Azotobacter salinestris: one gene and its partner. Each later gene encodes a partner of the first gene's protein in a complex. Links are inferred from orthologs where the notes say so. Each region holds a gene or a part of one and is shown on either strand. Other genes may lie near its edges. The genes, in order: holA and GCU53_RS06285.

Region 1 (5,959 bases):
TAGGTGCCATCGGCATCTCGGGCGCTTCCGAACAGCAGGACGAACAATGCGCCCAGGCGGCGGTGCGTGCCGTGCTGGCCCTGCTGGATGCGCCTTCGGCATAGCACGCCACTTCGCTTTTCTTCGGTTGCTTCCGGCGGCAGCGGAACAGCGGTTGGGCGACCAGGGATCTGGCCTTGTTCGGCCGGGAACGGGATTTCTTGCCCAGCGGATTGCCTCCTGTGAGGCCTGCCTCGTGCAGGCGCGTGAAGCATGCTCGGTGGGGGGGGGCGAGGGCGTGCGGCCTCCAGTCCGGTGTTCCGTGGGCCGGAAGTCCGTATGCCTCGGTCGCGGCGGCGTTTTGAAACGCAGCAGGGGCGGGCGGCTGCTTTTTTCCTGCGCACGCAAAAACGGCGAGGGGGTTGGCCTCGCCGTTCCTGCTTCCTTACGTCCCTGTGCTCGTCGTCCTGACGAAGTAGCCGCATCCTGCGACTGTCCCTCTGGCCGCCATCCGTGGTCGGCCTGCGTCGATCCTTCGACGTCTTGGTGGGATTCAATCTACGCCTGTGGCCGTTCCGAACCAATGGGGAGAGTGCCCGATCTGCTGTAGGCAATGGCTTACGGCGTGGAAGTCCCCTGTCATACTGCGCGGCCTTTTTCATCGCCAGTAGGGGGCCATGAGCTGCGGAGGGCCCCGGATATGGTTTCAGCGTGAGTGGTGTTCATTGATGGTAGGCAGGAAGAAACTGCTGGAAGCAAAGGTGGTGCATGTTCCCGACGGGGATACCTTGAGGGCGAACTGTGGCGACGGCCTGACCGTGGTGGTGCGACTGTGCAGCATCGATACCCCGGAGCAGGCTCAGCCCTATGGTGCGGAGGCGAGAGCGGCGCTGGCGGCGATGGTGCTCAACAAGAGCGTCAGGATCGAGCAGACGGCCCGGGATCGCTATGGCCGCATTGTCGGCAGGGTCTTTCGCGGGCGTACGTTCGTCAATGAGGAGATGGTCAGGCATGGCCATGCCTGGGTTTACCATGACTATTCCAGGGAGCCGGAGTTTGCCCGGCTGGAAGAGCGGGCACGCAAGGCCAGGCAGGGGCTGTGGGCCTTGCCGAAGGCGAAGCGGGTGCCACCGTGGGAATGGCGCAAGCTCGGGAAAGGGAAGGCTCGGCCAGTTGAAAAGGGCTGGAAGATATGGCCATGGCTGCTGGCGACGCTGGTGGCGGGTGCGCTGGCAGGTGGCGCTTACCTGTGGATGACGGGGCGTCTGGATATTTCCCGGTGGGTCCCGGATGCCATCTTTCAGTTCTTGAGTGCCGGACAGGCCCATCTCCCGGCAGCGCTGTCACTTTGTTGACGTACGGCCGACCGAAAGCACGGCACGCGGGGACGCTGAACGCTCACGGCGAGACGCCTGGGCATCGAGGCGCACGGCGGGAAGAGCTGCAAAACGTACGGCTCGCGGCGCGTACCTGCGGCGGGTGCCGGAGAGATTTCCGCCGTGGCGGCGAACGAGAGGGAAACGGGGAGGAGAGGGGACGCGGGCCTTTCAGGCGGCCAGAAAGACAAAAGCCTCCCGGTCGTCGGACCGGAAGGCTTCGCGGCGGTAGCTGCCCTTGCCTTTCTTCGGCTGTTCCTGGCGGCAGCGGAACAAGGGCTGTGCGACCAGGGATTTGGCCTTGTTCGGCCGGGAAGGGGATTTCTTGGCCATGAGCGTCCTCCTGTAGGCCTGCCCCGTGCAGGCGCGCGCATCATGCGTGGCTGGTCAAAAGATGTCCAGGGGGTGCGGTTGCGAGGTCGGAACATCGACCAGGCACTTGGACAGTCCCGCAAGCCGCTCTGCAGGGGCGTTCATGCGTCCCCCGGCCCAAGGCGCAAGGCTCTCCAGACTTCGGAGGCCAGCCAGGCCATTGCCTGCCGCTGGGCAGCATGACTGGAATTTGCCGGATGGACGAGCTATATGCTGATATCCCCGCCAAAACAAAAACAAGGATGAAGTAGAAATGGAATTTTCCAACCAACAAAAGCTGATCATCACCCTGCTCACCGACATCCACGCTCATCTCGGGATCGACGACAGCGTCGATCCGGTCTTCGTGCAGCGGATGGTCCAGGGTGGTCACGGCTGGGCGCTTGGCTGGGCCTACCCCGGTTTGTTCGAAGACGGCATCGAGCCCCCGGAGACCGTCACCTTCGTCGCCGAGGTGCTGACCATGTGGGAGGCCATCGAGGAGGCCTATGCCGGGTTCGATCAGGCCCGGAAGGACCGGCTGGCCGAGCTGGCCCCGGCTTTCGGGCGTGACCCCCGGTTTCTCGGGTTCGATGGCAGCCATGAGGCCGATCTGCGGGAGATTGTCCATATCCTCGTGGACGACCTGAACCGCTGGCCGATCTTCAAGGGACGCAACACCGACTCGCACAGGATCCTGGCCGACGGCTATCGGCGGATGCTGGCGGTGTACGAGCGCATCTCGAACAACACCAGCCACGCGTCCAGGCTGTCGGTAGAGGCGTTGGCGAAAATATTGAACGCCAGAATCATCCCGAAGAGCAGCATGGAGCTGGACGCCAATGTGCTGCGTTGGGCCTGACCCTTCGGCCATGTGATACGGCTCTCGGACAAGGCCCCGATATCTCGGGGCCTTGTCGCTTTCGGCTCCTCCATTCCTCGGCTTCCGGCGTACTCGGGAAAGCCCCCGGCCTGTGGGCTGTCACGCGACTCAGAGTTCCGGCGGCAGCTGCAGGCGCTGGCCGGCGATGGCCAGGGTCAGCCGGCCGAGGCCATTCCACGGCTCGCCCTCGGCCTGGCCCTTGATCTGCGCGTCGATCAGCTGGGCGTCGAGCAGCAGCTGGTTCCAGCGTGCTGCCGGGTGGCGCTGCAGGGCCTTGGTCAGCAGCGGGCGGCGTTTTTCCCAGACCGGCGGGCGCATTTGCGCGAAGGCCTTCTCCAGCGGCACGCCTTGGGCATACTGCTGGGCGAGGTTGGCCAGCAGGCGCAATTCGCGGGCCAGCGCCCAGAGGATCACCGGCGTCTCCACGCCTTCGCCGCGCAGCCCCTCGAGCATGCGCAGGGCGTGGGCGGCCTGGCCGGCGAGGGTGGCGTCGAGCAGGCCGAAGACGTCGAAGCGGGCGCTGTCGGCCACCGCCGCCTGCACGGTGTCGGCGGTGACCTGGTTGTCCTCGGCGAGCAGCTTGAGTTTCTCGATCTCCTGGGCGGCGGCCAGCAGGTTGCCTTCCACGCGGGCGGCGATCAGCTCCACAGCCTCCTGGCTGGCGGCCAGCCCGGCCTGGGCCAGACGCTGGCGGATCCACTGCGGCAGTTGTTGGGCATCGACCGGCCAGACCTGTACGAACTGCACCTGCGGGCTGTCGAGCAGCGCCTTGGCCCACTTGCTCTTCTGGGTGGCGGCGTCGAGCCTGGGCAGGTCGATCAGCAGCAGGTTGTCCTCGGCGGGACGGGCCAGGTATTCGAGGATCGCCGCGGCGCCCTTGTCGCCGGGCTTGCCGTTGGCGATGCGCAGCTCCAGCAGGCGTTTCTCGGCGAACAGCGACAGGCTGGCGCCGGCCTCGTAGAGCTGACTCCAGTCGAAGTTGGCATCGGCATTGAACACCTGGCGCTCGCTGAAGCCCTGGGCGCGGGCAGCGCCGCGGATGGCGTCGCAGGCCTCCTGGCAGAGCAGCGGCTCGTCGCCGCTGACCACGTAGATCGGCGCCAGGGTGTCCTTGAGCTGCCTGGGCAGTTGTGCGGAAGGAAGCTTCATGGCGGAAGGGGCGGGGCCGGGGCCCCGCCCGGCGGCCTCAGGGCATGAGGGAGGGCGGCAGTTCGAGCGGCGACTGCTGCGGCGCCTCCTGCTGCTGCTCCTGGGCGCGGCGCTCCGCCTCCGCGGCCTGGGCCTCGGCGCGGGCGCGCTCCTTGGCGGCTTCCTCCATCTGGGAGATGCGCTCCGGGGTGAGCTGCTGCAGGCGCAGCATCAGCTGCTGGACCATCTCGCGGCGCATTTCCTCGCGCAGCTGCTGGGCTTCCTGGGTCGAGGCGGTGATGTTGTTCTGGTCGTGGACGTAGACCTTCTGCACCTCCAGCTCGTTGCTGCCGAGCAGCTGCTTGCGGGCGTCGAGCAGTTCGTATTCGAGGGTGCTGGTCAGCTCGTATTCGACGCTGCGCGCCGAGCTGGTGTAGCTGGCGGTGCGGCGCTCCTCTTTCTCGCGGGCCAGCACCAGCTCGTAGGGTGCGCCGGCATACACCTTGACGCCGCTGGCTTCGAGCTGGCGGCGCAGCATCCGCTGGGTTTCGCCGTAGGCGTTGCGGGCGCTCACGTTGAGCTCGCTGATGGCGAGGCGTCCGGTCTCGCCGGTGCCGCGCAACTGGAAGCCGCAGGCGCCGAGCAGGCTGGTCAGGGCGATGAGCGCGAGGCTACGTTTGATCATCTGGTTTCCCCTTGCAATGACCCCGGCGGCATCTTGCCGCCGGGACGGCGCATCAATTGGCGACGATATTGACCAGCTTGCCCGGCACCACGATGACCTTGCGGATGGTCAGGCCCTCGGTGAAGCGCAGCACGTTCTCGTTGGCGCGGGCGGCGGCCTCGATCTCCTCGCGGGAGGCGCCGGCCGGCACCTGGATTTCCCCGCGCAGCTTGCCGTTGACCTGCACCACCAGGGTCAGGGTGTCCTGCACCAGGGCCGATTCGTCCACCACCGGCCAGGCGGCGTCGATGATCAGGCCGTCCTTGCCGAGGGCCTCCCAGAGCGCATGGCAGATATGCGGGGTGATCGGCGCCAGCAGCAGGGCCACGGTTTCCAGGCCTTCCTGGAGCAGGGCGCGGTCCTGTTCGCTTTCGGCCTTCGCCTTCTCCAGCACGTTCATCAGGGTCATCACCTGGGCGATGGCGGTGTTGAACTTGTGGTGCTGGCCGATATCGGTGCTGGCCTGCTTGATCGCCGCGTGGATGGCGCGACGGATGTCCTTCTGCGCGTCGGAGAGCTGGGCCTTGTCCAGCACGCCCGGCAGGCCGGCGGCGGCATGGGACTGAGCCAGACGCCAGACGCGGCGCAGGAAGCGGCTGGCGCCCTCGACGCCGGCGTCGGACCACTCCAGGGATAGCTCCGGCGGGGCGGCGAACATCATGAACAGGCGGCAGGTGTCGGCGCCGTAGGCGTCGATCATCGCCTGCGGGTCGACGCCGTTGTTCTTCGACTTGGACATCTTCTCGGTACCGCCGATTTCCACCGGCAGGCCGTCGGACTTGAGCTTGGCGCCGATCACCTTGGCCCTGGCGTCGCGCTCGACCTCCACGTCGGCCGGATTGAACCAGTCCTTGCCGCCGTTCTCCAGGGTGCGGTAGTAGGTCTCGGCGACCACCATGCCCTGGGTCAGGAGGTTCCTGAACGGCTCGTTGGAGGACACCAGGCCCTCGTCGCGCATCAGCTTGTGGAAGAAGCGCGCGTAGAGCAGGTGCAGGATGGCGTGCTCGATGCCGCCGATGTACTGGTCCACCGGCAGCCAGTGGTTGGCCGCCTGCGGGTCGACCATGCCCTGGTCATAGGTGGGCGAGGCGTAGCGGGCGTAGTACCAGGACGACTCGACGAAGGTGTCCATGGTGTCGGTTTCGCGCTTGGCAGGCGCACCGCATTTCGGACAGCTGCATTCGTAGAATTCCGGCATCCTGGCCAGCGGGCTGCCGGTGCCGTCCGGCACCACGTCCTCGGGCAGCACCACCGGCAACTGGTCTTCCGGCACCGGCACGTCGCCGCAGCTGTCGCAGTGGATGATCGGGATCGGGCAGCCCCAGTAGCGCTGGCGGCTGATGCCCCAGTCGCGCAGGCGGAACTGGGTCTTGCGCGCGCCGTGGGCGGCGCTTTCCAGGTCGGCGACGATGGCGTCGAAGGCCTCGGTGAAGCTCTTGCCGTCGTACTTGCCGCTATTGACGGTGGTCAGGCCTTCCTTGTCGGCATACCAGGCCTGCCATTCGGCGGTGCTGAAAT
Region 2 (6,146 bases), 2.3 Mb from region 1 along the record:
CGGGAGGCGGCCCCTTGCGGCCGCCTTCGGGAATCTGCGCCAACAGGTCGTCGGCCTTGCCTGGATCGCTCATCGCTTCTCCTTCGCCGGGCGGGACAGTGACTCCAGGTGGAATATGATGCCTTACAATACGATTGCAAGGAGCAAGCCCATGCATGCCATCCATGATGAATTTCCGCAGCTGGCCGGGCTGCGCTATCTCAACCACGCCGCCGTCGCCCCCTGGCCGAAACGGGCCGGCCAGGCGGTGACGGCCTTCGCCGAGCAGAACGTGCACATCGGCGCACGCGACTATCCCCAGTGGCTGGGCATCGAGCGGCGCCTGCGCGAGCGCCTGATGCGCCTGCTCAACGCACCCAGCACGGCGGACATCGCGCTGGTCAAGAACACCTCCGAGGCTTTGTCCTTCGTCGCCTTCGGCCTGGACTGGCAGGCCGGTGACCGGATCGTCATCAGCGACGAGGAGTTCCCCTCCAACCGTGTCGTCTGGGAGGCCCTCAAGCCGCAAGGCGTCGAGGTCGTGGCGGTCAGCCTCAAGGGCAGCGATCCGGAGGCCGATCTGCTGGCCGCCTGTGGCCCGCACACGCGCCTGCTGTCGATCAGCGCCGTGCAGTATGCCAGCGGCCTGCGCCTGGATCTGGAGCGCCTCGGCCACGGCTGCCGGCAGCTCGGCGTGCTGCTTTGCGTCGACGCCATCCAGCAGCTCGGCGCCCTGCCCTTCGATGTGCGTGCCTGCGACTGCGCCTTTGCCATGGCCGACGGGCACAAGTGGATGCTCGGCCCGGAGGGGCTCGGGGTGTTCTACTGCCGCAGCGACCTGCGCGAGCAGCTCAAGCTGCACGAATACGGCTGGCACATGCTGGAGAACGCCGGCGACTATGATCGTATCGAGTGGGAGCCGGCACGCACCGCTCGGCGCTTCGAGTGCGGCAGCCCGAACATGCTCGGCGCCGTGGCGCTGGAAAGCAGCCTGTCCCTGCTGGAACAGGTCGGCATGCTCAACGTCGCCCAGGGATTGCACGAGCGACTGGCCTGGCTCGAAGAGGGCCTCCTGCGTATCCCCGGCCTGCGCCTGCACAGTCCGCGCGATCCCGAACGGCGCGCCGGCATCCTGACCTTCGCCCTGGACGGCTGGGACAACCAGCAGCTGTTCGAGCGTCTCAAGCGCGAGCAGATCGTCTGTGCCCAGCGTGGTGGCGGAATCCGTCTGTCGCCGCATTTCTACACGCCGACCACGGTAGTCGACGAAACGCTGGCGATCCTGCGCCAGTTGGCATCCGGCTAGGTACTCAACAATGGCGGAAGTATTCCAAAACCGTTTAAAAAATGAACAGCTCGTACTGGACTGGAGCCGATCCGGAGCGATACTTCCCCTACTGACATGGCATTCCCCCGATGCCAAGCCAGCCGGAGGCACCGAGGAACGCGTGCCTTCGCTTACTCCTAACGCTTTTGACCCGGTTTCCTCCCCCAGACTCCGGGTTTTTTTTGCATGGCGGAAAGTCTCAGCAGACGACCCGTGCCAACGGAAACAGGCGCCGGAAGTTGTCGGTGGTCTGCTCGGCCAGCGTCTCGAAGGAAACGCCGCGCAGTTCGGCGAGAAACTCCGCGACTTCGCGCACGTATTGCGGCAGGTTGGGCTTGCCTCGATGAGGGACCGGCGCCAGATAGGGCGCGTCGGTTTCCACCAGCAGACGATCCGCCGGCACCCGGCGCGCCACTTCGCGCAGGGCCTCGGCATTGCGGAAGGTGACGATGCCGGACAGCGAGATGTAGAAGCCGAGATCCAGCGCCGCCCGGGCCATCTCCCAGTCCTCGGTGAAGCAATGCAGCACGCCGGCCTGCGGCAGTGCGGCCTCGCGCAGCAGCTGCAGGGTATCGGCACGTGCCGCGCGGGTGTGCACGACGAGCGGCTTGCCGGTCAGGCGCGCCGCCTCCAGATGCAGACGGAAGGCCTGCTGCTGCAGGGCCGCGGACTCCGGCTGATAGTGATAGTCCAGCCCGGTCTCGCCGATGGCGACCACCCGCGGATGGGCGAGCTCGCCGAGCAGCCAGTCGAGGGCGGGCACGGCATCGGGCTCGACGTCCAGCGGATGCACTCCGACCGAACAGTCCACATCGCTATGCGCTTCAGCCAGCGCCTTGACCGCGGCCGCGTTGTCCGCGCTCACGCCGATGCACAGGAAATGTCCGACGCCGCAGGCACGGGCGGCGTCCAGCGCGGCGTCCAGGGAACCGCCATGGGCGGCGAGATCGAGACGATCGAGATGGCAGTGGGAGTCGACCAGCATGGGTTACATCGTATGGGTGGGACGGTCCGACTTCAGGGCGCCGGCCAGATAGGTTTCGATCTTGTTGCGCGCCACGTTGTCGCCGTCGCCGAACTGCACGCCGACCCCGGCGGCGCGGTTGCCCTGGGCACCGGGCGGGGTGATCCAGACGACCTTGCCGGCGACCGGGATCTTCTCCGGCTCGTCCATCAGGCTGAGCAGCAAGAAAATTTCGTCGCCGAGCTTGTAGCTCTTGTTGGTGGGGATGAACAGACCGCCATTCTTGAGAAAGGGCATGTAGGAAGCATAGAGGACCGACTTATCCTTGATCGACAGGGGCAGGATGCCATTACGCGATCCCAGACCGGGTGGCAGGCTCATGCAGGTTTCCGGATGGCTGATTCAGGTGCCGATTCTAGCCCGGCCCGGGCAGGCTTGCCCACTGTACGAGCAAGGCCTCGAGAAGCAGGGCACGGTTGAGATTGGCCTTGGCGAGCACCTTCTGGCGCTGCGCCAGCAGCCAGTCCTGCATGGCCAGCACCCGGGGCAGCGTGCTCTTCTCCGCCAGGTAGCGGACGACCTTGGCCATGTCGTCCAGGCCCAGGCCCTGTTCGTCGCCGGTCAACTGATAGCGCAGGATCAAAAGGCTCCAGTCACAGAACCAGTCGAACAGCAGCAGCAGCGGCACGCCGTTCCAGGCCTCGGCGAGCTGGCTGGCGCCGGCCTGCTGCTTGAGCAGCTGCTTCACGCCCTCCACTATCCGCGCACGCTGCTCGCGCACCCCTTCGCCGTGCAGCTTCAGAGCGGATAGCGGCGAACCACCGGCCAGGGCGAGCAGTTCCCCCAGCTCCGCGTCGCTCTGCTCTGGCAGGGCCCGGCGCAGCCAGGCCAGGCTGTCGGCGGCTCCCGGCAACGGACAGGCCTGCTGCACGCAGCGGCTCCTGATGGTCGGCAGCAGCCGGCTCGGCTGGTGGCTGATCAGCAGCAGCACGCTCTCTCCGGAAGGCTCCTCGAGGCTCTTGAGCAGGGCATTGGCGGCGTTCGGGTTCATCGCCTCGGCCGGCTCCAGCAGGACCACCTTGCGGCCGCCGAGCTGTGCCGTCTGCACGACGAACTCCACCAGATCGCGCACCTGATCGACCCGGATCGCCTTGTCCGCCTCCTCAGGCTCCAGCAGAAAATGATCCGGATGGCTGCCGGCTTGCAGCAGACGACAGGACTTGCATTGGCCGCAGGCTTCCAGGCCGGCCGGACTCTGGCACAACAGACGGGCGGTCAGGCGCTCGGCCAGCGCCCGCTTGCCGATGCCGGCCGGACCATGCAGCAGATAGGCATGGGCGTGTCGACCACGGCTGGCCAGGCGCTGCCACAGTGCCTGCTGCCAGGGATAGACCTCAGGCACCGCGCAGCTCCAGCAACCGCGGGAGCAGGTCATCCAGCGTGCGCTGGACATCCGCCAGGGGCCGCCCCGCATCCACCACCCGATAGCGGGCCGGATCGCTTGCCGCGCGGCGCAGGTAAGCCTGACGCACCGCCTCGAAGAAGGCGCGCCCCTCCTGTTCGAAACGATCCAGGCGGCCGCGGGCGGCGGCACGGACCAGTCCCATCTCGACCGGCAGGTCGAAGACCAGGGTCAGGTCAGGCCGCAGGTCGCCCTGCACGAAACTCTCCAGGATCGCGATGCGCTGCTCGGGGACGCCGCGGCCACCGCCCTGGTAGGCGTAGGAAGCATCGGTGAAGCGGTCGCAGAGCACCATGGCGCCCCGCGCCAGCGCCGGGCGGATCACAGCGGCCAGGTGCTGGGCGCGGGCAGCGAAGACCAGCAGCAGCTCGGTGTCCACCGCCATCGCCTCGCTGCTGGGCGCCAGCAGCAGTTCGCGGATGCGCTCGGCCAGCGGCGTTCCGCCCGGCTCGCGGGTCAGCACCACCTCACGGCCGGCGGCACGCAAGCCTTCGGCGAGGTATTCGCGATTGGTGCTCTTGCCGGCCCCCTCCGGGCCCTCGAGGGTAATGAACAGGCCGCTCACGGATTTTCCTCACTGTCCTGCTGCACGGAGCGCTCCAGCGCCTCGGGCGATGGGCTGGAGCGATAGTCGGCGCGGCGCTTGAGCTGGTAGTCGCGGACCGCCTGATTGTGCGCCTCAAGGGTCTCGGAAAAGACATGGCTGCCGTCGCCGCGGGCGACGAAATACAGCTCGCGGCCCTCCGCCGGGTGCAGCGCCGCATTGATCGCTTCGCGCCCCGGCAGGGCGATCGGCGTCGGCGGCAGGCCGGGCTGGACGTAGGTGTTGTAAGGGGTGGCCGCGACCAGATCGGCGCGCCCGAGCTTGCCGTTGTAGCGCTCGCCCAGACCGTAAATGACCGTGGGATCGGTCTGCAGCAGCATGCCCTGCTCCAGGCGCCGCACGAACACGCCGGCGATCTGCTTGCGCTCGCGGGGGATGCCTGTTTCCTTCTCGATGATCGAAGCCATGATCAGCGCCTCGTAGGGGGTTTCGTAGGGCAGGTTCGGCGATCGCTCGGCCCACTCCTCGGCGAGCACCTGTTGCAGGCGGGCATGGGCCTGCTTGAGCAACTCGAAATCGCTCATGCCGCGCACATAGCGATAGGTATCGGGAAAGAAGCGCCCCTCCGGATGGGCATCCGGCTGGCCGAGTCGGGCCATCAGCTCGGCATCGGAAAGCCCTGCCAGGGACTGCTCCAGCTTGTCGGCCCGCGCCAGTGCGGCCCGTACCTGACGGAAGCTCCAGCCCTCGACCAGGGTCAGGTTGTACTGCACCACCTCGCCACGCTGCCAGAGATCGAGCAGCTCGACGGCCGTCATACCTGGCTCCAGGCGATATTCGCCGCTACGCATACCTTGTTCGGACAGATTGAAGCGCCAATACAGGCGCAGCCAGAAGCTCCCGCGCAACAGCCCCTCGTCCTGCAGACGATTGAGCAGGCCACCGGGCGTGGCGCCGCTCGGAACCTCCAGCAGGCGCTCCTCGGAGAGCTTCAGGGGTTGTTCGAGTGCGGCCCTCTGCTGCCAGACGGCGAACGCCAGGAGCAGTCCACCCGCCAGCAGGCCACTTTCCAGCAGCAGCAGCCATTTTCGCATCACGTATCAGGAGTCCAGTAGCTTGCAGATCAGGCCCTGCAGTTTACGGGTGAGCGTGCCGACCGGCCAGTCGTGTCCTTCGAACCCGCGCACAGGCCAGATGCCATAGAGGCTGTTGCAGAGAAAAACCTCGTCCGCCGCCAGCAGTTCGGCGAGGTCGATATCACGTACCTGCGCCGGAATGCCCACCCGCTCCGCCTGCTCGAGGATCTCCGCACGCATGACCCCGGCAACCCCGCAGCGCTGCAGGCCGGCAGTCAGCAGGACACCATCCCGGATCAGGAACAGATTGCTGAAAACCCCTTCGATCACCCGGCCGGACAGGTCGCGCATCAACCCCTCGGCATGCTCGGCATCCTGCCACTCGGCACGAGCGAGTACCTGCTCCAGGCGATTGAGATGCTTGAGTCCGGCCAGTCGGGGCTGCTCGGCCAGACGGGTGCTGCAAGGATAGAGCCGTATGCCCTGCTCGGCATTAGCCGACGGATATTGCGGCGGTGGACTGCCGAGGAGGATACGTCGCGGCCGCGACGGCTGGGAAGCCGCATAGCCACGCAGGCCGTCTCCGCGGGTCAGCAGCAGCTTGGCCACCCCCTCGCCCAGCTCGGCCGAGAAGGCCAGCAGCTCGGTACGGATCAGCGGCAGGTTTCCGGGAATGGCCAGCCTGGCACAGCCCTCGGCAAGACGCGCCAGGTGCCGCTCCAGCAGAAGCGGCTGTCCCCGACGCACGGCGATGGTCTCGAACAGACCGTCGCCGTAGGCCAGTCCCCGGTCGG

The links.
Region 2: the proteins of holA (region 1) and GCU53_RS06285 are in contact, whole or in part, in a cryo-EM structure (PDB 8GIZ), measured with the Escherichia coli proteins. The link is inferred for Azotobacter salinestris from one-to-one orthologs.

Annotation. Positions count from the first base shown.
Region 1 is NZ_CP045302.1:3,662,868-3,668,826, forward strand. What follows is about bases 1,719-4,530. They hold holA (DNA polymerase III subunit delta), read right to left. Parts: upstream 3,739-4,530; coding sequence 2,698-3,738; downstream 1,719-2,697. Other genes in these bases: GCU53_RS17160 (YfbU family protein), read left to right, coding at 1,981-2,568; GCU53_RS17170 (LPS-assembly lipoprotein LptE), read right to left, coding at 3,776-4,402; leuS (leucine--tRNA ligase), read right to left, coding at 4,455-4,530. Outside these bases: GCU53_RS17140 (GlcG/HbpS family heme-binding protein), read left to right, coding at 1-104; GCU53_RS17150 (thermonuclease family protein), read left to right, coding at 708-1,334; alternative ribosome rescue factor ArfA, read right to left, coding at 1,527-1,688; more of leuS, read right to left, coding at 4,531-5,959. UniProt on the Escherichia coli protein: Part of the beta sliding clamp loading complex, which hydrolyzes ATP to load the beta clamp onto primed DNA to form the DNA replication pre-initiation complex.
Region 2 is NZ_CP045302.1:1,337,319-1,343,464, forward strand. Bases 1,680-4,678 are described here. They hold GCU53_RS06285 (DNA polymerase III subunit delta'), read right to left. Parts: upstream 3,673-4,678; coding sequence 2,686-3,672; downstream 1,680-2,685. Other genes in these bases: GCU53_RS06275 (TatD family hydrolase), read right to left, coding at 1,680-2,291; GCU53_RS06280 (PilZ domain-containing protein), read right to left, coding at 2,295-2,651; tmk (dTMP kinase), read right to left, coding at 3,665-4,297; mltG (endolytic transglycosylase MltG), read right to left, coding at 4,294-4,678. In the rest of the region: GCU53_RS06265 (DUF1285 domain-containing protein), read right to left, coding at 1-73; GCU53_RS06270 (aminotransferase class V-fold PLP-dependent enzyme), read left to right, coding at 152-1,285; more of GCU53_RS06275, read right to left, coding at 1,506-1,679; more of mltG, read right to left, coding at 4,679-5,370; pabC (aminodeoxychorismate lyase), read right to left, coding at 5,377-6,146. UniProt on the Escherichia coli protein: Part of the beta sliding clamp loading complex, which hydrolyzes ATP to load the beta clamp onto primed DNA to form the DNA replication pre-initiation complex.